DNA from 3 places in the Enterobacter sp. 3U4 genome. Region 3 is predicted to be linked to each of the others. Evidence: predicted binding sites of a transcription regulator. Region 3 holds the regulator's gene; each other region holds the start of a gene.
The links. The regulator PurR, encoded in region 3, represses purine synthesis genes. The targets are predictions, from matches to a motif close to CANGCAAACGTTTGCNTG.

Region 1 (7,960 bases), 1.3 Mb from region 3:
CAATCGAGCCTTCGCTCGGCTTTTCGAGGAAGTTAATGCAGCGCAGGAAGGTACTTTTACCCGAGCCGGATGAGCCGATGATACTGATCACGTCGCCCGCATTCGCCTGCAGCGACACCCCTTTCAGCACTTCATGTTCGCCGTAGCGTTTGTGCAAATCAATAACGTTTAATTTGTTCTCAGCCATCATCTTTCTCAGTGCGTCGAAGAAGGTTTTATATGCTGCAACCAGCGTTTTTCAGCCTTACGGAACAGGCTGATCAGAACATAAGAGATAATTAAATAGAGCACCGCCGCAATGCCAAACGCGGTAAACGGCTGATAGGTCGCGGAGTTAATATCGCGCGCGATCTTGAGCAGATCCGGCACCGTCGCGGTAAAGGCGAGCGCGGTGGAGTGCAGCATCAAAATCACTTCGTTACTGTACGCCGGTAACGCGATACGCAGCGCCGACGGCAGAATAATGCAGCGATAAAGTTTCACCGAGGAAAAGCCGTACGCGCGCGCCGCTTCAATCTCACCGTAAGGGACAGAGCGAATTGCACCGGCGAAAATCTCGGTGGTGTAGGCGCAGGTGTTGAGCGTCAACGCCAGCACCGTACAGTTCAGGCCGCTGCGGAAGAACGCATTCAGCATCTCAGTGCCTTTTACGATCTCAAGCGTGTACATCCCCGAATAGAATACCAGCAGCTGCACGTACAGCGGCGTACCGCGAAACACGTAGGTAAACAGCCAGATCGGGAACTGGATAAATTTATTGTTCGACACGCGGCCAATGGCAAGAAACACCGCCAGAATGCCGCCCATCACCACGGAGGAGATCAGCAGCCAGAGCGTAATCGCCACGCCGGTAAAGCGGTAGCCATCCGTCCACAGCAGCGATTTCCAGTATTCCTGAATAATCTCAATCACAGGTCAGCCCTCTTCACACCCACGGAGTAGCGACGCTCGAGCAGAAGCAGCACACCATTGGAGACGGTCGTAAAGACCAGATAAATCACGCCGCAGACCACCGCAAAGTAGAACGGCTCCCAGGTGCTCTTGCCCGCCAGCTGAGTCGCTTTAACCACATCTTCCAGGCCGAGCAGCGAAACCAGCGCAGTGGCTTTGAGGATAACCTGCCAGTTGTTGCCGATGCCCGGCAGCGCATAGCGCATCATGGCCGGGAACATAATCCGACGAAACGTTTGTGAAGAGGTAAAACCAAATGCGGTTGCCGCCTCAATGTGGCCTTTCGGCACGGCCATATAAGCACCGCGGAAGGTTTCGGTGAAGTAGGCACCGTAGATAAATCCGAGGGTAATAATACCGGCCACCATTGGGTCGATATCAATTTGTCCCATGCCCATCGCGTCCGTCACGCTGTTCAGCGCAATCTGCAGACCGTAAAAGATCAGCAGCATCAGCACCAGATCGGGAACGCCGCGAATAAGCGTGGTGTAGCCTTCAAAAATTAGCGCCAGCGGTTTGTTAGCCGAAAGCTTCGCCCCTGCGCCTGCCAGACCTATCAGCACCGCCAGCACCACGGAGCTGATAGCCAGCTCAAGGGTGACAAGCGCGCCCTGTAAAATAACGCCAGAAAATCCGTACAGCATACCGCGAGCCCTGTCGTATCGTGAGTGGTGGAACCGTGTCTTTTCCCCTCCCACAGCGGGAGGGGCCGCACGTTATTTGACGGGGCGATTAGCCGCCGTAAACATTAAAATCAAAGTACTTTTTCGCCAGCTTATCGTAGGTGCCGTCAGCGCGCATTTCAGCGAACGCTTTGTTCAGCGCCTCACGCAGCTCGTTGTCTTCTTTGCGCAGGCCCATACCGGTACCCACACCAAACAGCTTCACATCCTTAATGGACGGGCCGCCAAACTTGTAATCTTTACCCACCGGCGTTTTCAGGAAGCCTTCGCTTGCCGCGACTTCATCCTGGAATGCCGCATCAATACGGCCTGCCGTCAGGTCAGCGTAGATATTTTCCTGGCCCTGATAGGAGACAATTTCAATCCCCTTCGGTGCCCAGTGTTCGTTACCGTAGGTTTCCTGCGTGGTGCCCTGCAGCACGCCGACGCGTTTGCCTTTCAGGGACTCCAGCGTTGGCTGAACGTCAGAAGATTTAGCCACCACCAGACGTGAATCGGCCGCGTAGAGTTTGTCGGTGAAGGCAATCTCCTGCTGGCGTTTTTCGGTGATGGAGAGCGAGGACATGATCACGTCGATTTTTTTCGCTTTCAGGGAAGGGATCAGCGCATCCAGCGGGTTCTCAACGTAGGTACACTGTGCTTTGATGCGTTTGCACAGCTCATTGGCCAGATCGATGTCAAAACCGACCAGCTCACCCTTTGAATTCTTCGATTCGAACGGCGCATAGGTAGGATCGGTGCCAATGCGAATTTTCTGCGGAATTGCTGCAAATGCCGCGGTGGCGCTGGAAAAGGCCAGTACCAGAGATAATGACAACACGAGTTTTTTCATATTTGTCCTCAACAAACTGTCTTCATACGGGATTTTTACGACGACGGGGTGGTGCTAATGTGCCATTAATCCCCTCAGTCAGGCAAAGATTAATGCCTTCAGGGCGGGAATTTTTGCATTATAAATGCGTAAGTATGCACAAAGCGATCCAATACGGTGCAACAGATGCACCGTATTGGGTCAACCATTCCCGTAACGCACCTTTCCGGTGCGTCACCGCCAGGGGTTATTCACCGTATACGTTGAAGTCGAAGTATTTCTTCGCCAGTTTGTCGTAAGTACCGTCTTTACGCAGCTCAGCAAAGGCTTTGTCGAAGGCGGCTTTCAGCTCGGTATCATCCTTACGCAGGCCAATACCGGTGCCGTCACCAAAGTATTTTTTGTCTTTCACCGACGGGCCTGCAAACGCGAAGTCTTTGCCCGCAGGCTGCTTCAGGAAGCCTTCGCTTGCGGCGACTTCATCCTGGAATGCGGCATCCAGACGACCGGCGGCCAGGTCAGAGTAAATCAGATCCTGGTTCTGGTAAGCCACCACGTCTACACCCTTTTCACGCCAGTTAGCATTGGCATAACCTTCCTGCGTCGAGCCCTGAAGCACGCCGACGTGTTTGCCTTTCAGCGAGTCGATGGTGGGCTTAATCGGGGAGCCTTTAGGGGCAATCAGGCGAGAATCCGCGGCGTAGAGCTTGTCAGAGAAGGCAATCTCCTGCTGGCGTTTTTCGGTGATGGAGAGAGAAGAGATAATGGCGTCGATTTTCTTGGCTTTCAGCGACGGGATTAACGCGTCAAAGTCGCTGCCCACCCATGTGCATTTCACCGCAATGCGTTTGCACATTTCATTACCCAGATCGATATCAAACCCCACGAAATCGCCTTTCGCATCCTTGGAAGAGAATGGCGCGTAGGTTGCGTCTGTACCGATACGAACCGTCTGTGGAAGCGCTGCGTAGCTACCTGCTGCCGCACTTAACCCCACGAGCAAAGACAGAGCCAGAACCGTCTTCTTCATACATTTACCCTCAAGTACCGTGATTTTATTATGTATTGTGTTGTGTGTTGTGTTGCAGGCTTCATCTTGCAGGTCTTATGCCACATTGCCGTCTGGTCAAAACTTCGACGTTAAATATGTTAATAAAACGTTGCGATATTGCCTTAATGGTGAAAGATAGCAGGTCTGCCGAACGAACCGGAAAGAGAAAAAGGGAAAAAACGAATTAAATGTCGAGGATATGATCGCCGTTGCATAATTGCCCTGAAACAGGGCAACGTCTCTTTTCATGCACTCTGTTTGTGCACAGATTCAGGCACCCTGCCAGCGGGTGAAGAGATCTTCAGGCAGGTCGATGTCAAACTGATCCAGCACGCGATTAACGGTCTGATTAACCACGTCATCCAGCGTTTGCGGGCGATGGTAGAATGCGGGTACCGGCGGCATGATGATGGCTCCAAGCTCGGCGGCCTGGGTCATCAAACGCAGATGGCCGAGGTGCAGCGGCGTTTCCCGCACGCACAGCACCAGAGGACGACGCTCCTTCAGCACCACATCCGCCGCGCGCGTCACCAGGGTGTCGGTATAGCTATTCACAATGCCGGAGAGCGTTTTAATGGAACAGGGCAGGATTACCATGCCGGCTGTTTTAAACGAGCCTGAGGAGATGCTGGCAGCGATATCACGGGCATCGTGAACGACATCCGCCAGCGCCTGAACATCGCGCAGGGAGAGATCGGTTTCCAGAGAGAGGGTCTGCCGCGCCGCCTGGCTCATCACCAGATGGGTTTCGACGTCCGCCACGTTACGCAGAACCTGCAACAAACGTACGCCGTAAATCGCGCCGCTGGCGCCGCTGAGCCCAACAATGAGTCGTTTCATGATTTTCGCCCTTACTGATTTCAGGGCAGACTGTGCAGGATTTTGCGGGGAGTTGCAAGTGAGGGCATTCGCCCTCACCTGCCGGAGCATCAACCTTCGTTGTGCATCTCTAAGCTTTCGAGATCGTTCTGCAGCTGGACGGCTTTCGCATCGTCGTTGCGCAGCGAATCAAGATAGTCGAGGTACTGCTGGTCAACGTCTTTGGTCACGTAAATACCGTTGAACACGGAGCATTCAAACTGCTGAATTTCCGGGTTCTCGGCACGCACCGCGTCGATGAGATCGTTCAGATCCTGGAAAATCAGGCCGTCGGCACCGATGATCTGGCGAATTTCATCCACTTCACGGCCGTGAGCGATCAGCTCGTTGGCGGTTGGCATATCGATGCCGTACACGTTCGGGAAGCGAATCTCCGGCGCAGCAGAGGCCAGGTAGACTTTCTTCGCACCCGCTTCGCGCGCCATCTCGATAATCTGCTCAGAAGTGGTACCGCGAACGATTGAGTCGTCCACCAGCAGAACGTTCTTGTCGCGGAATTCCGCGCGGTTGGCGTTCAGCTTGCGGCGCACGGACTTACGGCGCAGATGCTGTCCCGGCATGATAAACGTGCGGCCAACGTAGCGGTTCTTCACGAAGCCCTGACGGTATGGCTTGTCCAGAATGCGGGCGATCTCCAGCGCGATATCGCAGGAGGTTTCCGGGATAGGAATAACCACGTCAATGTCGAGATCGTCCCACTCGCGGGCAATCTTCTCGCCCAGCTTGGTGCCCATGTTGACGCGCGCGCTGTAGACGGAAATTTTGTCGATGAACGAATCCGGACGGGCAAAGTAAACGTATTCAAACAGGCACGGGTTGCTGACCGGGTTGTCGGCACACTGGCGGGTAAACAGCTGGCCCTTCTCGGTGATGTAAACCGCTTCGCCCGGCGCAACGTCGCGCAGGAATTCGAAGCCCAGGGTATCCAGCGCCACGCTTTCAGAGGCAACCATATATTCAGTACGGCCATCGCCGAGGTCACGCTTACCGAGCACCAGCGGACGAATGCCGTTTGGATCGCGGAAAGCGACCATACCGTGACCGATGATCATCGCAACGCAGGCGTACGCGCCGCGGATCTGACGGTTTGTCGCGGCAATCGCGGCAAAAATATTATCTGCTTCCAGCGGATAGTGACGGAAGTTATCCAGCTCGCTGGCGAACACATTGAGCAGGATTTCAGAATCAGAGGTGGTGTTAATGTGGCGACGTTTCTCTTCGAACAGCTTTTTACGCAGCTCATGCGCGTTGGTCAGGTTGCCGTTATGAGCAAGGGTGATGCCATACGGTGAGTTGACGTAGAAAGGCTGTGCCTCCGAGGCGCTGGAACTGCCAGCAGTAGGATAACGAACGTGACCGATCCCCATATTACCTTGCAGACGCTGCATATGGCGGGCTTCAAACACATCGTTTACCAGGCCATTCGCCTTGCGTAAACGGAAGCAGTTGTTTGCATCAATGGTGATGATACCCGCAGCATCCTGCCCACGGTGCTGAAGCACCGTTAACGCGTCATAAATCGACTGGTTTACCGGCATGAAACCGGCGATACCGACAATACCGCACATTCGTCTTTTCCTCGTTAAGCCACATCTCAGGGTTTATGCCCTGGGCAAAAAACTCGACGAGCTTTGCAGATAGTCAAAGAACCATCTGATGATGAAGCTGAACTCTGGAATGAGCTGCGATTTTTGCCAGTCTTCGCTTTTGGAGAACCCGGTGAAGGTATCCAGGAAGAACAGGATCGCGGCCACAATCAGCACGCCTCGTAACGCCCCGAAACAGATCCCGAGCACCCTGTCCGTTCCTGACAGACCGGTTTTCTCGACCAGCTGACCTATCACGTAATTCACGATAGCGCCGACAATCAGCGTTGCGATAAAGAGCACCGCGATGGCAATTCCGTTTCGGACCAGTTCATCTTCAAAGCCCGTGAACCAGACAGACAGGTAAGTGTAGTAATGACTGGCAACAAAGAAAGCACAACCCCAGGTTACCAGCGATAACGCTTCACGAACAAAGCCACGGATCAGGCTAACCAGACAGGAAAAACCAATCACCGCAATGATGGCGTAATCAATCCAGACCATATGTGTCCCACGATTTAACGCCCTGTCATCCAGTTCGGGGCGAATTCTAACAGAAAAAGAAAACGTTTGCGTAGGGATTTCCTTCCCGCGCGTAAATAAAAAAGGCGCTGAAAAAATGTTCAACGCCCCCGGTCCTTTTGACGTTTCTTTGAACGTCTGCTCTCCCTCCCCCCAGCCCTCTCCCACAAGATAGAGGGAGAAAATCGTCCCCTCTCCCCTCAGGGGAGAGGGTCAGGGTGAGGGGCAAGATCTTATCAGTTTGCGCTGTAGCCCATCACCACACCGCTCAGGCCGGAGATCTGCTTCAGCTCACCGAGTGAACCTTTAAGCTTATCTTTGGACGCTTCTGGCCCCACGAGGATACGGGTAATTTTACCCTGCACCGGCGTGGAAGGTGAAGTGTAAACACGATATCCCGCACTGCGCAGTTTGCTCACGACCTCGTTGACTTTATCGGCGTTTTTCAGCGCACCGAGCTGCACCACGTAGGCTTTCCCCGTTGGAGCAGCAGCGTCCTGCTGCGTCGGTTTTGCTGGCGGAGGCGTCTCTGACGCCGCGGCGAGCTGTTCTGCCGCTTTATCACGCTGCGGTTTCGGCTGCGGCTTCTCAACCGGCTTCGGTTTTTCAACCGGTTTAGGCTGTTCGACCGGCACGGGATCGATATCGCTGTTGCTCGTGGCCGCCAGGCGAGACGGGTCGAGCGACGGTGCGGCGGCATCACCCGCGCGCACCTCTTCCGCCGCGCCTTCCGGCGGCTGAGCAGGCAGCGCCTGCGTCGCCGCGGGCAGCATATCCGGCTCATCGCGGTCACCCGGCTTCGGCACCAGCGGAATAGCGGCAAACTCATCCTGATAATGCTTTTTCTGCCCGTCGAGCAGCCCCGGGAGAATAATCACCCCGAGCGCGACCAGCACAATGGTTCCTGTTAAACGGTTCTGAAACTTACTCGCCACCGGTTCTCCCCGCGTCCATCGCTTCCATGACATGTGCCACCGTGTGGAATGACCCACACACCAGCACGGTATCTTCTGGTTTAGCATCCGCCATCGCGGCATGCCAGGCCTGAGCCACGCTACTATAGATTGCGCCTTTGCCGAGATGTTCCATCAGCTGCTCAGCCGTCGCGCCGCGCGGCCCCTCCAGAGGAGCACAATACCAGCTATCGACCACACTCTCCATGCAGGCCAGCGTCCCGCCGATATCTTTATCATGAAGCATACCGATAACCGCCAGCACGCGCCCGGTTTTTGGTAACGATTTGAGACGTCCCGCGAGATACGCCGCCGCATGCGGGTTGTGCGCCACGTCCAGAATCAGGCGCGGTGACTCGCTGACGATCTGGAAACGCCCGGGCAGAATTGCGCTCTGAATGCCGTTGCGGATTGCCTGCTCGCCCACCGCTAATCCGCTGGCGCGCAGTGCAGCCAGCGCGGTGGCCGCGTTCGGCTGCGGCACCTGCGGCAGCGGCAGGTTGTCGAGCGCGCCCTGCGCGTCG
Region 2 (7,960 bases), 1.5 Mb from region 3:
TTTATTATCTTTGGTTATCCAAAACTGACGGGATTTAGCGGCACCGTACAATACATGACCTCGCTGGGGACGCCGATGCCCATGCTGGCGGCCATTATTGCGGTGGTGATGGAAGTGCCTGCCGCCATTCTGATCGTACTGGGCTTTTTCACCCGTCCTCTCGCGGTACTGTTTGTGTTCTACACCCTCGGAACGGCGGTGATTGGGCATCACTACTGGGATATGACCGGTGATGCGGTCGTACCGAATATGATTAACTTCTACAAGAATATCAGTATTGCTGGCGCCTTTATTTTGCTGGCGATTGTGGGGCCAGGCGCCATCTCCCTGGACCGGCGTTAAGCCATAAAAAAAGGCCGCATGCGCGGCCTTTTTTATTTCTGCAAAGCAGAGGAATTATGCGTAAACCGGGAAGCGTGCGCAGATATCCAGAACTTTACCTTTGACGCGCTCGATAACCGCTTCGTCATTGATGTTGTCCAGAACGTCACACATCCAGCCAGCCAGCTCTTTCACTTCCGCTTCTTTGAAGCCGCGGCGAGTCACGGCCGGAGAACCGATACGAATACCGGAGGTCACGAACGGGCTCTTAGGATCGTTTGGCACGCTATTTTTGTTCACGGTGATGTTGGCGCGGCCCAGGGCAGCGTCAGCTTCTTTACCGGTCAGGTTCTTATCAACCAGATCCAGCAGGAACAGGTGGTTTTCAGTCCCGCCGGATACCACTTTGTAGCCGCGGTTCAGGAACACTTCCACCATCGCTTTGGCGTTCTTAGCAACCTGCTGCTGGTAAACCTTGAACTCTGGCTCCATCGCTTCTTTCAGCGCTACCGCTTTTGCTGCGATAACGTGCATCAGCGGGCCGCCCTGCGCGCTTGGGAACACCGCGGAGTTCAGTTTTTTGTACAGCTCTTCGTCACCGCCTTTCGCCAGGATCAGGCCACCGCGTGGACCCGCCAGGGTTTTGTGGGTGGTGGTGGTCACAACGTGAGCGTGTGGAACCGGGTTCGGGTAAACGCCTGCGGCAATCAGGCCCGCAACGTGCGCCATGTCAACGAACAGGTAAGCACCGATGCTGTCTGCGATTTCGCGCATTTTTGCCCAGTCAACGATACCGGAGTAAGCAGAGAAGCCACCGATGATCATCTTCGGCTTGTGCTCTTTAGCCTGCTTCGCCATGTCTTCGTAGTCAATTTTGCCGGACTCATCAATACCGTAAGGGATGATGTTGTACAGTTTGCCGGAGAAGTTAACCGGGGAGCCGTGAGTCAGGTGGCCGCCCTGCGCCAGGTTCATACCCAGAACGGTATCGCCCGGCTGCAGCAGCGCGGTGTAGACCGCAAAGTTAGCCTGAGAGCCAGAGTGCGGCTGCACGTTCGCGTAGTCAGCGCCAAAAAGCTCTTTCGCACGGTCGATAGCCAGCTGCTCAACGATATCAACGTACTCGCAACCGCCGTAATAGCGTTTGCCCGGGTAACCTTCAGCGTATTTGTTGGTCAGCTGAGAACCCTGCGCCTGCATAACGCGCGGGCTGGTGTAGTTTTCGGAGGCGATCAGTTCGATGTGCTCTTCCTGACGTACTTTTTCCTGCTCCATAGCCTGCCACAGTTCGGCATCATAATCGGCAATGTTCATTTCACGCTTTAACATCCGCATCTCCTGACTCAGCTAACAAGTAAATTTTGGCCTGAAAAGGCAGTCCTGTTGGACGACGGGCAACAGTATAACTGATTAGTTCTGTGATAACAGGTCTTGACAAACGATTTTACGCAAACGTTTTCCTACCCGCCACGCAAGGGTTTGAGGAATAAAGCTCTAGCCCTTTCCAGCGGATTTCTTTTCAGGTTTGTGATGCATATTTTTCATCTTGCAAAGAACCATTTACAACGCAGGGGTATTTTTTATAAGATGCATTTAAAATACATCATTAAAGTGACATCAGAAGGACGCGCTCATGCTCGACGCTCAAACCATCGCTACCGTTAAAGCCACCATTCCCCTGCTGGTGCAAACCGGCCCTAAACTCACCGCCCATTTCTACGATCGCATGTTCACGCACAACCCGGAGCTCAAAGAGATATTCAACATGAGCAACCAGCGTAACGGCGATCAGCGTGAAGCGCTGTTCAACGCCATCGCGGCCTACGCCAGCAATATTGAAAACCTGCAGGCATTGCTGCCTGCGGTGGAAAAAATCGCGCAGAAACATACCAGCTTCCAGATCAAACCCGAGCAGTACAACATCGTGGGCGGTCATCTGCTGGCAACCCTGGACGAAATGTTCAGCCCGGGTCAGGAGGTGCTGGACGCGTGGGGTAAAGCCTACGGCGTGCTGGCCAACGTGTTTATCAACCGTGAAGCACAGATCTACAGCGAAAACGCCAGCAAGAACGGCGGCTGGAAAGGCACGCGCGCGTTCCGCATCGTTGAGAAAACGCCGCGCAGCGCGTTAATTACCAGCTTCGAGTTTGAGCCGGTGGACGGACAGCCGGTTGCCGATTACCAGCCGGGCCAGTATCTGGGCGTGTGGCTGAAGCCTGAAGGCTTCCCGCATCAGGAGATCCGCCAGTATTCCCTTACGCGCAAGCCAAACGGCAAAGGCTACCGCATTGCGGTGAAGCGTGAGGACGGCGGTCAGGTTTCCAGCTGGCTGCACAACGAAGCGAACGTGGGTGACGTGGTCCATCTGGCCGCGCCGGCGGGCGATTTCTTTATGGCCGTTGAAGCCCATACGCCGGTCACGCTGATCTCTGCGGGCGTCGGCCAAACGCCAATGCTGGCGATGCTTGATACGCTGTCGAAAGCAAACCACGGTGCGCAGGTAAACTGGTTCCACGCGGCGGAAAATGGCAACGTGCACGCTTTTGCGGATGAAGTGAAAACGCTCGGGACGTCCCTGCCGCGCTTCACCGCGCATACCTGGTATCGCCTGCCGACGGAAGCAGACCGCGCAGCTGCACGCTTTGACAGTGAGGGTCTGATGAATCTGAGCCAGCATGAAGGCCTGTTCAGCGCACCGGATATGCAGTTCTACGTCTGTGGGCCGGTGGCGTTTATGCAGTATGCCGCGAAGCAGCTGGTGGAGCTGGGCTTAAACAAAGACAACATTCATTATGAATGTTTCGGGCCGCATAAGGTGCTGTAATGCAAAAAGCCCCTCTTTCGAGGGGCTTTTCTTTCGCCGGGTGGCGGCTGCGCCTTACCCGGCCTACAAAACCGTTGGCAATGTTAAATCGCGGCGTCGTCTTCTTCGCCGGTACGGATACGGATCACGCGCGCCACGTCAAAGACGAAGATTTTACCGTCGCCAATTTTGCCGGTTTGCGCCGTGCGGATAATGGTGTCCACACAGGTATCGACGATATCGTCGCTGACCACGATTTCAATTTTCACTTTCGGCAGAAAGTCGACCATGTATTCTGCGCCACGGTAAAGCTCGGTGTGACCTTTCTGACGACCAAAACCTTTCACTTCCGTCACGGTCATCCCGGTGATGCCGACTTCCGCCAGCGCTTCACGCACATCATCCAGTTTGAAAGGTTTAATAATCGCATCAATCTTTTTCATGGTGGGTCCTTAAACTCTTGCCTGTAAGCTGCCTCGTAATCGATTGCTCACAGTACCATATTCAGGCAAATTTTGCGGTACTACTCTTTAAAATCGTTTGCTTCCAGCTCGTGGCGCGAGAGTAGCTTGTAAAATTCGGTGCGGTTGCGCCCGGCCATCCGCGCCGCGTGGGTCACGTTGCCTTTGGTGATCTGCAGCAGCTTGCGCAGATAGTTCAGCTCAAACTGGTTGCGCGCTTCCGCAAACGTCGGCAGCGCCGTGTTTTCCCCTTCCAGCGCCTGCTCCACCAGCGCATCGCTGATCACCGGTGAGGAGGTCAGCGCCACGCACTGCTCAATCACGTTGACCAGCTGACGCACGTTACCCGGCCAGCTTGCGGCCATTAGCCGCTTCATCGCATCGGTGGAAAAAGCGCGCACGAACGGTTTATGGCGGTCGGCCGCCTGGCGCAAAAGGTGGTTCGCCAGCAGCGGAATATCTTCCGCGCGCTCCGCCAGCGCCGGGATCTTCAGATTCACCACGTTCAGACGGTAGTAGAGATCTTCACGAAACTCGTTGCGGGCCATCACTTTTGGCAGATCGCGGTGGGTCGCCGAAATAATACGCACATTAATATCGATATCGCGATTGCTGCCCAGCGGGCGCACTTTGCGCTCCTGCAGCACGCGCAGCAGCTTGACCTGCAGCGGCGCGGGCATGTCGCCAATTTCGTCCAGGAACAGCGTGCCACCTTCCGCGGCCTGGAACAGCCCTTCCCGGCTGCTCACCGCGCCGGTGAATGCGCCGCGGGCGTGACCAAACAGTTCGGATTCGAGCAGCTGTTCCGGGAGCGCACCGCAGTTAATGGCGATAAAGGCGTTTTTACTGCGCGGGCTGGCGTTATGGATCGCCTGCGCCAGGATCTCTTTCCCGGTTCCGCTCTGGCCGTTGATGAGCACGCTGACGTCAGACTGTGCTACCATCCTCGCCTGCTCTAGCAGGCGCAGCATCACGGGGCTACGGGTGACGATGGACTCCCGCCACGCTTGATCCCCCGCCGGAGCGGCATGTTCCAGCGCGCTGTCGATAGCCTTATACAGCGCGTCTTTGTCTACCGGTTTGGTCAGGAAGCTGAATACCCCCTGCTGCGTCGCGGCAACCGCATCCGGGATCGACCCGTGCGCGGTCAGGATAATCACCGGCATACCCGGCTGCTGCTTCTGGATCTCCGCGAACAGCTGCAAGCCATCCATTTCGTCCATCCGCAGGTCGCTTATCACGAGATCGATTTTCTCGCGGCTGAGGATCTTAAGCCCCTCCTGCCCGCTTTCCGCGGTCACGACGCTGTAGCCTTCACTCACCAGACGCATGCCCAGCAGCTTTAACAGCCCAGGATCGTCATCCACCAGTAACAGATGGGCAGGTTTACGGCTCGTCATGCTTCACATCCTCTTGTTTCGGCGTATCGCTGTCCGGTGCCGCGGATGAACTCCCCGGCTGATATTTACGCGACGAGAGCTGCCGTTCGATATCGGTCAGGTTCTCCAGCTTACGCGTTGTGGTATCCAGCTGCGTACGTAGATGTTGCTGCTGTTGACGCAGCGTATCAAGCTCGCTGTCGGTTGACTGTTGCAGCTTGCTGTAGCGGGAGCGCTCTTCAGACAGCTGAAGCTGTAATGTCTGCCCATCGCGCCAGAGCTGGTATACCGGGCGTACCTGCACGGGAAGATTGACCACGAACGTGTCCAGTCGCGTCACGTTGGCGCGGCGTTCGACGGGGGTGATTTTGGCATCAGCCAGCAAAATGCCGCGCTTGAAAGCGTCCTGCCAGGTGTCGTCATCCAGCATTGCCGCCTTCGAGCGAGCGTCTACCGGGGCCAGACGCTGGGCGCAATCTATTCCACGCAGCCAGAACAGCGGGTTGCTTTCAACGTCATGACCTGACAGGTTCCAGATATCGTCACAGCGGGTTGAGAGGAAATCGGCCAGCTGGTTATCGGGCCATTTATCTTCCTGTTTATCGCTAATGGCACTTTGTGGCGCATGGGAAACACACCCTGCCAGAAATAAACAGGGCAGGCTCAGGCGAAGCGTGTTGCGGGAAAACACCGCGCGTACGGCGCGGGAAAAGACGTGTGTCATACTCACCAGACATAGATTCATTTTATTGATTTTTCCGGCTCAGGGGCAGTTCAATACGGAAGCAAACATCCGAACGTTCGTCAGTGGCAATGTTTAGCTCACCCTGCATGCGTCGTATGCAGTCCCGGGCGATGCTCAAGCCCAGACCACTGCCTTTCACCGCACCTTTCCGCTGATGACTCCCCTGGAAAAAGGGCTCGAAGATCATGGTTTTTTCGTCATCGGGGATCGGGGTGCCGGTGTTAGCGACGTCGATAAACACCCGGGAACCCTTCGTATAACTTCGGATATAAATGTTACCGGATTCAGTACCATAGTGCACCGCATTGGAATAAAGATTATCCAGCACGCTCATTAAGAGCATGGGTTCAGCGAGACAGGTCGGCGCATTCAGTTCTACACCGGTATGCATCATTTTAGCTCTTGCTGGCAAGCTATGGGCGGATATCACCATATCCACCAGGGGCTCAATCTCAACGTTTTCCAGTACGACCGCCCCGTCAGCCAGCTTGCGGTTGTAATCCAGCAGTTGCTCAATCAGCTTTTGCAGATTGCGGCTGCTGTTATCCAGGATCTCGACAATTTCTTTCTGCTCGGGCGTAAGGGGCCCTGCCACTTCGTCCGCCAGCAGCTCCGTCCCTTCGCGCATGCTGGCCAGCGGCGTTTTAAGCTCATGAGAGATATGGCGCAGAAACTGATGACGCTGAGATTCGAGCCACGCCAGGCGCTCGGACAGCCAGATAATACGCTGACCTACGGATCGCAGCTCGCGCGGACCTTTAAAGGCGACCGTATCTCCGAGCGATTTCCCCTCACCCAGGCGGTTGATCATCCGCTGAATGCCCTTCACCGGGCCGATGATCATGCGGGTAAAGAGCAGTACCAGACCGAGGCTCACCAGGAACAAAACCAGCGCCTGCCAGCCGAAGAACTGGCCGCGCTCTGCAATCTCCTGCTGGAGCTGCTGTCCGCGAGAGAAAATCACCGCGCGCGTTGACTGCACCATCTCGGTGTTGGCGCTGGCAAAAGCTTCGAGGCGCGCGGCGGCGGCGGCATCCGGGCCGCTGTTGCTGCACTGCAGCTGCGCGAGATCGTTCAAATCCTGACGTAACGCCTGGTAGAGCTTGTCGTCAGGCAAAACCCCCGCGTGAGCGTCCAGCATTTCGCTGTAGCGTTTACGCTGACTTTGATAAACCTTTTCCAGCGTCCGATCGTCAAGCACGCAATACTGACGATAGCTGCGCTCCATCTCCAGCGCGGCGTTGGTCATCGCCTCACTGCGTCTGGCGTCGATGAGCGTCGTGCGGTTGGTCAAAGCCGCCTGTGCGCTCAGCGCGTTCAGGCTTTGCCACGCCTGCCAGGCAAGGATAAGCAGCGGCAGCAGGATCAGCAGGAAGGCCATCATGACGAGCTGCCGCAGGGAGCGGGGGAAAACGGGCCAGCGTTTCAACGCATTACTCTCTAAATGGGGGTTTACGCAGAGCGTAACTGAGTCTGCCCTTCAGATACAACAAAGCCGGGTAAAAACCCGGCTTTGTCATGGAATGAGGCGGTGCCTAACTCGACGTTTCGCCCTGGCCTGATAAAGCATCGCTATAATCAGTAGTTGGACGGCAGGCACCTTTTTGTGCGTCATTCGAAGTTTATGTAGCGCTTCCCGAAGGGGCTGACATAAGAAGGTGAATGAGCCACTGGTTAATATTATGCAACACCCGTGCCAGAATGCAAAACAAAATATTAACACATTGAAATATATGATTTTTACTCGTTTAACCTGTTAATTATCGGTTGAATGATTTTCAGGCTAAGTGTCGCTATTAAGCAACACCTTAACAGGAACCTCTACTGCCATATATAAATCAATAAGTTAAGTGTCTCCATTTGGAGACAGCTACATACCCTCTTTGTCGCAATTTTGCGACAGGCATAAAAAAGCCCGGTAGCGCTCGCGCTTACCGGGCCTACAGGTACTGCCTGAAACTTAACCCAGCTGCTTACGCGCGTTGCGGAAGATACGCATCCACGGGCTGTCCTCGCCCCAGTTTTCAGGGTGCCAGGAGTTGCTCACGGTGCGGAACACGCGTTCCGGGTGCGGCATCATGATGGTCGCGCGACCGCTTTCGCTGGTCACCGCGGTAATACCGTTGGCGGAGCCGTTCGGGTTAGCCGGGTAGGTTTCTGTCACCTTGCCGAAGTTATCGACAAAGCGCAGCGCCACCAGACCTTTGCTCTCCAGCTGAGCCAGATGCGCAGCATCACGCACCTCTACCTG
Region 3 (7,960 bases):
TACGCCACTACGTCGGCGCGCGTCGCGTGATGACGCCGAAAACCATTCGCTAACCCCTGCCCTGCCACATCCGTGGCAGGGTAAGTTCCTCTTTTGCATACCCTTTCAATTTGCTATCCTGTCCATGTTGTCTGTGTGGTTATTTGGCAACGCAAAATACAATAAGGAGAGAAGCAATGTCGTTCGAATTACCTGCACTACCGTATGCAAAAGACGCCCTGGCCCCGCACATTTCTGCGGAAACCCTGGAATATCACTACGGCAAGCATCACCAGACTTACGTCACCAACCTGAACAATCTGATCAAGGGCACCGATTTTGAAGGCAAAACGCTGGAAGAGATCGTTCGCAGCTCAGAGGGTGGCGTATTTAACAACGCGGCTCAGGTGTGGAACCACACCTTCTACTGGCACTGCCTGGCGCCGAATGCCGGCGGTGAACCTGTCGGTGAACTGGCTACCGCTATCAATGCCGCATTTGGCAGCTTCGCGGATTTCAAAGCGAAATTCACCGATGCCGCCATCAAAAACTTCGGTTCTGGCTGGACGTGGCTGGTTAAAGAGGCGGATGGCAAACTGGCTATCGTGTCCACCTCTAACGCGGGCACCCCGCTGACCACCAGCGCTAAGCCGCTGATGACCGTGGACGTGTGGGAACACGCTTACTACATCGATTACCGCAACGCGCGCCCTAACTACCTGGAGCACTTCTGGGCACTGGTTCACTGGGACTTTGTGGCGAAGAACTTCGCTGCGTAAGAGACACGCAGAAGGGTTCGCCCTTCTGCGTTTTTGGTTTATTCCGCAGCGCAGGCGGCTTCTGGCTGCTTACGACCCGACATCATCACCAGCAGCAGGCCGAGCGCGGCAATAATCGCCCCCATCACCGGCACAAAGCTGTACCCCAGTCCCCCTGAAATCACGGCCCCACCGGCCGCCGCACCGAGCGCATTGCCCAGGTTGAAGGCACCAATATTGACCGAAGATGAGAGGCCCGGCGCTTCATGCGCGACGCGCATCACGCGCATCTGCAGCGGCGGCACCACGGCAAAAGTGGCAGCCCCCCAGACGACCATCGCGATCGCGGCCCCGAACTCATTACGCGCCAGCCACGGAATGGCAATCATGATGACAATCAGCAGGGTTAAGAAGCCCTTCAGCGTCCCGCTCACGGAACGGTCGGCAAATTTCCCGCCGAGATAGTTGCCGATCGAGAAGCCCACGCCAATCAGCACCAGCATCGCGGTCACAAAGAGAGGCGTTGCGTGGGTGATGTCATGCAATACCGGTGAAATATAGGTGTAGAGGGTAAACATCGCCCCTGCCCCCAGCACGGTGGTGAGCAGCGCGGAGAGCACCTGCGGGCGCATCAGCACCGACAGTTCTTTGCGCACGTCAGGACGTTCCCCCGCGCTGCCTTTCGGCAGGGAGAAGAACAGCGCCACCATCGCAACCACGCCCAGTCCGGCAGTCGCCAGGAAGGACATACGCCAGCCGATCGCTTCTCCCAGCCAGGTTGCCGCAGGCACCCCCCCGATATTGGCAATCGTCAGCCCCATGAACATAGTTGCCACGGCGCTCGCCTGCTTATGTTTAGGCACCACGCTGGCAGCCACGACCGACCCCAGCCCAAAGAACGCGCCGTGGTTAAGGCTGGTCAGAATGCGTGACAGCATCAATGTGGTGTAGTCCGGTGCAATGGCCGAAAGCACGTTGCCCAGGGTGAAAATCGCCATCAGGAAAATCAGCGCATTACGGCGCGCGCGGTGCGAAAGTAAAAGCGTCATCAACGGCGCACCGACCATCACGCCGATGGCGTAGGCGCTGATTAACATCCCTGCCGCAGGGATCGAGACATCTACGCCCCGGGCAATAACGGGCAGTAACCCCATCGGGGAGAATTCAGTGGTGCCAATCCCAAAAGCGCCAATCGCCAGGGCCAGCAGGGGAAAATTGATTTTCATGCGTCAACTCCGGATGCCGTGTCATGTGGTGACACAGAACAAAGAAGCGGAAAGCATGACATCAATCACAAAAAATGAGAAGTTAACAAAATGGCAAAAGATTTTTGCCAGAGAAGTAACAATCGGGAGGGAGAAGGCTCTCCCTCCGCGTAAATCAGTGCAGCGCAGCCGTCAGACCGGCCGCAACAATCAGAGCCAGCACAATAACGGTGGTGAACAGCGAAAACTTCAGATCGGAACTCATCAATTTTTCTCCTTTTAATCCCCCCACGAAAAGTGAGCTTGCTCATTTTTGCACAGATTACGTTAAAAATCTTCCTGGATTTATACTGATAACCACTTTACCTCTTCCCCTTTTCATCAAGATAGGACAAAATTCCACGCTAAATTTATTAGCGTACCGGCCATTGACCCCCTCCTGACGTCCCGTGTCGTTTTCCCGGCGTGCCGCAATTCAAGATTGCGTGATAAGGGTGAGAGAAGGCAAACGTTTACCTTCAAGTTTTTCAGGAGTTTAGGATATGGTCTGGAGTGACATTTAATGGCAACAATTAAAGACGTAGCAAAACGCGCAAACGTTTCCACTACAACCGTATCACATGTAATTAACAAAACCCGCTTTGTGGCGGAAGAGACGCGCAACGCCGTCTGGGCAGCGATCAAAGAACTGCACTATTCGCCAAGTGCGGTTGCGCGCAGCCTCAAGGTTAATCACACCAAATCCATTGGATTGCTGGCAACCAGCAGTGAAGCGGCCTATTTTGCCGAGATCATTGAAGCGGTTGAAAAAAACTGCTTCCAGAAAGGCTATACCCTGATTCTGGGCAACGCCTGGAACAGCATTGAAAAACAGCGCGCCTACCTGTCGATGATGGCGCAGAAGCGCGTTGATGGCCTGCTGGTGATGTGTTCCGAATATCCGGAATCCGTGCTGTCGATGCTCGAAGAGTATCGCCACATTCCTATGGTGGTCATGGACTGGGGCGAAGCGCGCGCGGATTTCACCGATTCCGTTATCGATAACGCCTTTGAAGGTGGCTATATGGCCGGTCGTTATCTGATCGAACGCGGTCACCGCGAGATTGGCGTGATCCCGGGTCCGCTGGAGCGTAACACCGGCGCGGGCCGTCTGGCCGGTTTTATGAAAGCGATGGAAGAAGCGCTGATCACCGTGCCGGAAAACTGGATCGTGCAGGGCGACTTTGAGCCGGAGTCAGGCTACCGCGCGATGCAGCAGATTGTTTCCCAGCCGCACCGCCCGACCGCCGTTTTCTGCGGGGGTGACATCATGGCCATGGGCGCGCTCTGCGCTGCCGACGAGCTGGGTCTGCGCGTACCGCAGGATATTTCCGTGATCGGGTATGACAACGTGCGTAACGCGCGCTTCTTCACCCCGGCGCTGACAACCATTCACCAGCCAAAAGATTCGCTGGGCGAAACGGCCTTCAATATGCTGCTGGACAGGATCGTCAACAAGCGCGAAGAGTCGCAGTCCATTGAAGTTCACCCGCGCCTGATTGAACGCCGTTCCGTTGCGGATGGTCCGTTCCGCGACTACCGTCGTTAATCCCTTTACGGGGCCAGCTATGCTGGCTCCCGTAACCATTCCCGATTCAGCGTTTCGCTGTCTCCCAGATAGTCCAGCAGCCAGGCCATGGCGGGCGAGACATCATTTTGCTGCCAGGTCAGGCAGCAGGCCGCATCCGGGAACGGATTTTCAAGCGTCAGCTCAACCCATTCTCCGGTATCGATGCGCGGACGCGCGAAATGAACGGGCACCATCGCGACGCACAGCCCGGCGCTGAGGCACGTCGCCGACGATTCCCAGTCAGGGGCCACCAGCCGTCGCTGGTTGTCCAGAAGCCAGGTGATACGCTTAGGCAATGAACGGGAGGTATCCTCCAGCACCAGCGATGGCCAGTTGCGTAGCGAATCGTCGCTCAGCGGCCCTTCCATCGCCGCCAGGGGATGATCGCGTGCCACCACGCATTTCCAGCTGAGCATGCCCATATCGCGAAAAGCGTAACGCCCCCCGACCGGGATCGCCTGCGTTGCCCCAATCGCCATCTCGGCCCTGCCGTCCGCCAGCGCATCCCAGACGCCGTTGAACACCTCCTGCGAGACCCGCAGCTCGACGTCTGAAAAATGACGATAGAAATCGACGATCATCTGTCGGGTACGTTCCGGCTTAACGATGTTATCCACCGCGATGGAAAGATGTCCCCGCCAACCGTTGGCGATCTGCTGACACTGTTCGCGGGTGATCTGCATTTTTTTGATAACAGAACGCCCTTCCTTCAAAAACCACGCGCCTGCGGGCGTTAATTCCACGTCGCGATGCCGCCGTTCAAACAGCGGAACCGCCAGCCACTCCTCCAGCTGACGCACCGTATAGCTGATTGCCGAAGGGACGCGGTGCAGCTCCTGCGCCGCACCGCTAAAGCTACCGTTACGCGCAACAGCATCGACCACTTCAAGAGAATAATCTGACCACATTTTCTGCCTGCAAAATTTTTGAATGCACCCGCCAAATATTAGCGTTTCACAAGCGGCTTTGCACTCCCTACACTCAGCGCCAATGTATACCTGCCTCCTCAGGAGAATAAAATAATGCAACCCAGGAACGGTTTTTTAATCTGGCTCGGCGGCTTAAGCGTGCTGGGCTTTTTGGCCACCGATATGTACCTGCCGGCGTTTGCCGCCATGCAGGAAGATTTGCAAACCCCTGCTGCCGCCATCAGCGCCAGCCTGAGTTTATTCCTCGCCGGCTTTGCTTTCGCGCAGCTGCTGTGGGGACCGCTCTCGGATCGCTTTGGTCGTAAACCGGTGCTGTTGCTGGGCCTGGCCATTTTTGCCGCGGGCTGCCTGGGAATGCTGTGGGTACGCGATGCCACCTGGCTGCTGGTGCTGCGCTTTATTCAGGCCGTGGGCGTCTGTGCCGCGGCCGTGACCTGGCAGGCGCTGGTCACCGACTATTATCCGGCTAACCGCACTAACCGTATTTTCGCCACTATTATGCCGCTGGTGGGTCTCTCACCTGCCCTCGCCCCGCTGCTGGGCAGCTGGATCCTCGCGCATTTCGACTGGCAGGCCATCTTCGCCACGCTGTTTGCCATTACCCTGGTACTGATGCTTCCTGCGTTTGCCCTCAAGCCCGCGCATAAAAAAGAGGCGCATGCCGATGCGAAGCCCATTACCTTCACTTCCCTGCTCAGCACCAAAGCGTATCGCGGTAACGTCCTGATCTATGCCGCCTGCTCGGCAAGCTTCTTCGCGTGGCTCACCGGTTCGCCGTTCATTCTGCACGATATGGGCTACAGCCCGGCAGCCATCGGCCTGAGCTATGTTCCGCAGACTATCGCGTTCCTGGTGGGCGGGTACGGCTGTCGCGCGGCGCTGCAAAAGTGGGAAGGTCAGCAGATGCTGCCGTGGCTGCTGGTGCTGTATGCGCTTAGCGTCATCGGCACCTGGGCAGTTGGCTTTATTCCGGGTGCCGGTCTGGCCGAAATTTTGATCCCATTCTGCGTGATGGCCATTGCGAACGGGGCGATTTACCCAATCGTTGTAGCCCAGGCGCTGCGTCCGTTCCCGCAGGCGACAGGTCGCGCCGCCGCGCTGCAGAACACCCTGCAGCTGGGGCTGTGCTTCCTGGCAAGTCTGGTGGTCTCGGCCCTGATTGCCACGCCGCTTTTGACAACCACCAGCGTGATGCTGTTCACCGTAGTGCTGGCGGTATTGGGTTACCGCATGCAGGCTTCCGCGCAGCGTGAGCAGGAAAATAGTGCTCGGGTTGAAACGTCACATGCCTGATTGCGTCAGAAATCATGTTACATTTCAGTCATTAGGTTGCTAAGAATTTTATATTGAATCACCAAATTTTGAGGCCTATACTAAATTTGGTTCGATTAAATACGATAAATATTAAGTGTTAACGGGAGCCGGAGTGCTCCCGTTTTACCATGGAAGGCATTTCGGCAAGGGTTATCTCCCTTCCTCTGTTCTACGTCGGATACTAGCCTCACGGTATTTACCGTGAGATTTCTCACAAACCAAAAAAAGCGTCTACGCTGTTTTAAGGTTCTGATCACAGTAGGGTGATGGAGAAGCTATGAGTTCATCGTGTATAGAAGAAGTCAGCGTTCCGGACGATAACTGGTCCCGGATCGTCAGTGAACTGTTAGGTCGAGCAGGCATCACTATCAATGGATCATCGCCATCCGATCCTCAGGTTAAACATCCCGACTTTTTTAAACGCGTGTTGCGGGAGGGATCGTTAGGCCTGGGTGAAAGCTATATGGACGGCTGGTGGGAGTGCGAACGTCTGGATACCTTTTTCGCCAGCGTGCTGCGTGCCGGTCTTGAAAATCAACTCCCTCACAATCTGAAAGACACCCTGCGTGTCGCCTCTGCCCGACTGTTCAATCTGCAAAGTAAAAAACGCGCGTGGATCGTGGGCAAAGAACACTACGATCTTGGCAACGACCTGTTCAGCCGTATGCTGGACCCTTTCATGCAGTACTCCTGCGCCTACTGGAAAGAGGCGTCGACGCTTGAAGAGGCCCAGCAGGCAAAGCTGCGTCTGATTAGCGAGAAGCTGCAGCTACAGCCCGGTATGCGCGTGCTGGATATCGGCTGCGGCTGGGGCGGGCTGGCGTATTTTATGGCGAAGCACTATGCCGTCAGCGTCGTCGGCGTCACGATTTCAGCGGAACAGCAAAAAATGGCGCGAGAGCGCTGCCAGGGCCTCGATGTGGATATCCGGCTGCAGGACTACCGTGACCTGAACGAGCAGTTTGACCGGATCGTTTCCGTCGGCATGTTCGAGCACGTCGGGCCGAAAAACTACGCTACCTATTTTGAGGTGGTGGATCGTAATCTGAAACCAGACGGCATCTTTCTGCTGCACACCATCGGCTCTAAGCGGACCGACAATAACGTTGACCCGTGGATCAACAAATACATCTTTCCGAATGGCTGTTTGCCGTCCGTTCGCCAGATTGCCAACGCCAGTGAACCCCATTTCGTGATGGAAGACTGGCATAACTTTGGCGCGGACTACGACACCACCTTAATGGCGTGGCATGAACGTTTCCAGAAAGCCTGGCCCGAGATTGCGGACAACTATTCAGAACGATTCAAGCGGATGTTTAGCTATTATCTGAATGCCTGCGCGGGGGCGTTTCGCGCGCGGGATATTCAGCTTTGGCAGGTGGTATTCAGCCGAGGTATTGAACACGGACTGCGTGTCGCACGCTAAAAAAATAACCCCGGATGTCCGGGGTTATTTTTTATTCTTCTTCTGCGGCGGTCTTTATTATTGCGGCTTCTTTTGCTGCCAGCACGCGCTCAACCGTATCCACTACCGCCTGGGTTTGCGGATCGATTTCGATATTCACGCGATGCCCGAGTTTTTTGGCGCCCAGCGTGGTGCGCTGCAGCGTTTCAGGAATTAAATGTACGCAAAAACGCGTTGGCGTCACTTCTCCCACCGTCAGGCTAATCCCGTCAATGCCAATAAATCCTTTATAGAGGATGTATTTCATTAATGACGGATCCTGCATTTTAAACCAGATTTGACGGTTATTTTCCGAGGTTACGATTTTCGCCACTTCAGCGGTGGTCATGATGTGCCCGGACATCAGGTGGCCGCCAATCTCATCGCTGAACTTCGCCGCCCGCTCAACGTTGACGGTATCTCCCACCGCCAGCTCGCCCAGATTGGTGATGCGCAGCGTCTCTTTCATTAAATCAAAGCTAATCTGGTTGCCGTTAATTTCGGTAACGGTCAGGCAGCAGCCGTTATGGGCAATCGACGCGCCTGTTTCAATGCCCTCAAGCATATATTCCGGCAGCTCAACAACATGAGTACGGAAATTAGGTTTTTCATCAATGGACACCACTTTGGCGATGCCCTGCACAATACCAGTAAACATGCTTACAACTCCTGTTTTTTCCGGACGGTGGTGACACCGTTTAATCCCACCACAATAACAGTTG

Region 1: cvpA (colicin V production protein) is a predicted target of PurR. The motif match lies at 6,521-6,538, and genes of this name have one in related genera.
Region 2: glyA (serine hydroxymethyltransferase) is a predicted target of PurR. The motif match lies at 1,767-1,784, and genes of this name have one in related genera.

What each region holds. Positions count from the first base shown of each region.
Region 1 is NZ_CP136665.1:697,159-705,118, reverse strand. Features, by position in the region: gene hisP (histidine ABC transporter ATP-binding protein HisP) at 1-187, opposite strand, end outside; gene RVY89_RS03375 (ABC transporter permease) at 196-912, opposite strand; gene RVY89_RS03370 (histidine ABC transporter permease HisQ) at 909-1,595, opposite strand; gene hisJ (histidine ABC transporter substrate-binding protein HisJ) at 1,684-2,466, opposite strand; gene argT (lysine/arginine/ornithine ABC transporter substrate-binding protein ArgT) at 2,693-3,475, opposite strand; gene RVY89_RS03355 (UbiX family flavin prenyltransferase) at 3,767-4,336, opposite strand; gene purF (amidophosphoribosyltransferase) at 4,426-5,943, opposite strand; gene cvpA (colicin V production protein) at 5,977-6,465, opposite strand; gene dedD (cell division protein DedD) at 6,720-7,418, opposite strand; gene folC (bifunctional tetrahydrofolate synthase/dihydrofolate synthase) at 7,408-7,960, opposite strand, start outside.
Region 2 is NZ_CP136665.1:473,452-481,411, reverse strand. Features, by position in the region: gene RVY89_RS02355 (DoxX family protein) at 1-342, shown strand, start outside; gene glyA (serine hydroxymethyltransferase) at 397-1,650, opposite strand; gene hmpA (NO-inducible flavohemoprotein) at 1,955-3,145, shown strand; gene glnB (nitrogen regulatory protein P-II) at 3,229-3,567, opposite strand; gene glrR (two-component system response regulator GlrR) at 3,648-4,985, opposite strand; gene qseG (two-component system QseEF-associated lipoprotein QseG) at 4,972-5,709, opposite strand; gene qseE (two component system sensor histidine kinase QseE/GlrK) at 5,711-7,138, opposite strand; gene purL (phosphoribosylformylglycinamidine synthase) at 7,670-7,960, opposite strand, start outside.
Region 3 is NZ_CP136665.1:1,964,122-1,972,081, forward strand. Features, by position in the region: gene RVY89_RS09240 (C40 family peptidase) at 1-53, shown strand, start outside; gene sodB (superoxide dismutase [Fe]) at 177-758, shown strand; gene RVY89_RS09250 (MFS transporter) at 797-1,963, opposite strand; gene cydH (cytochrome bd-I oxidase subunit CydH) at 2,118-2,207, opposite strand; gene purR (HTH-type transcriptional repressor PurR) at 2,505-3,530, shown strand; gene punR (DNA-binding transcriptional activator PunR) at 3,548-4,459, opposite strand; gene punC (purine nucleoside transporter PunC) at 4,574-5,773, shown strand; gene cfa (cyclopropane fatty acyl phospholipid synthase) at 6,072-7,220, shown strand; gene RVY89_RS09280 (riboflavin synthase subunit alpha) at 7,252-7,896, opposite strand.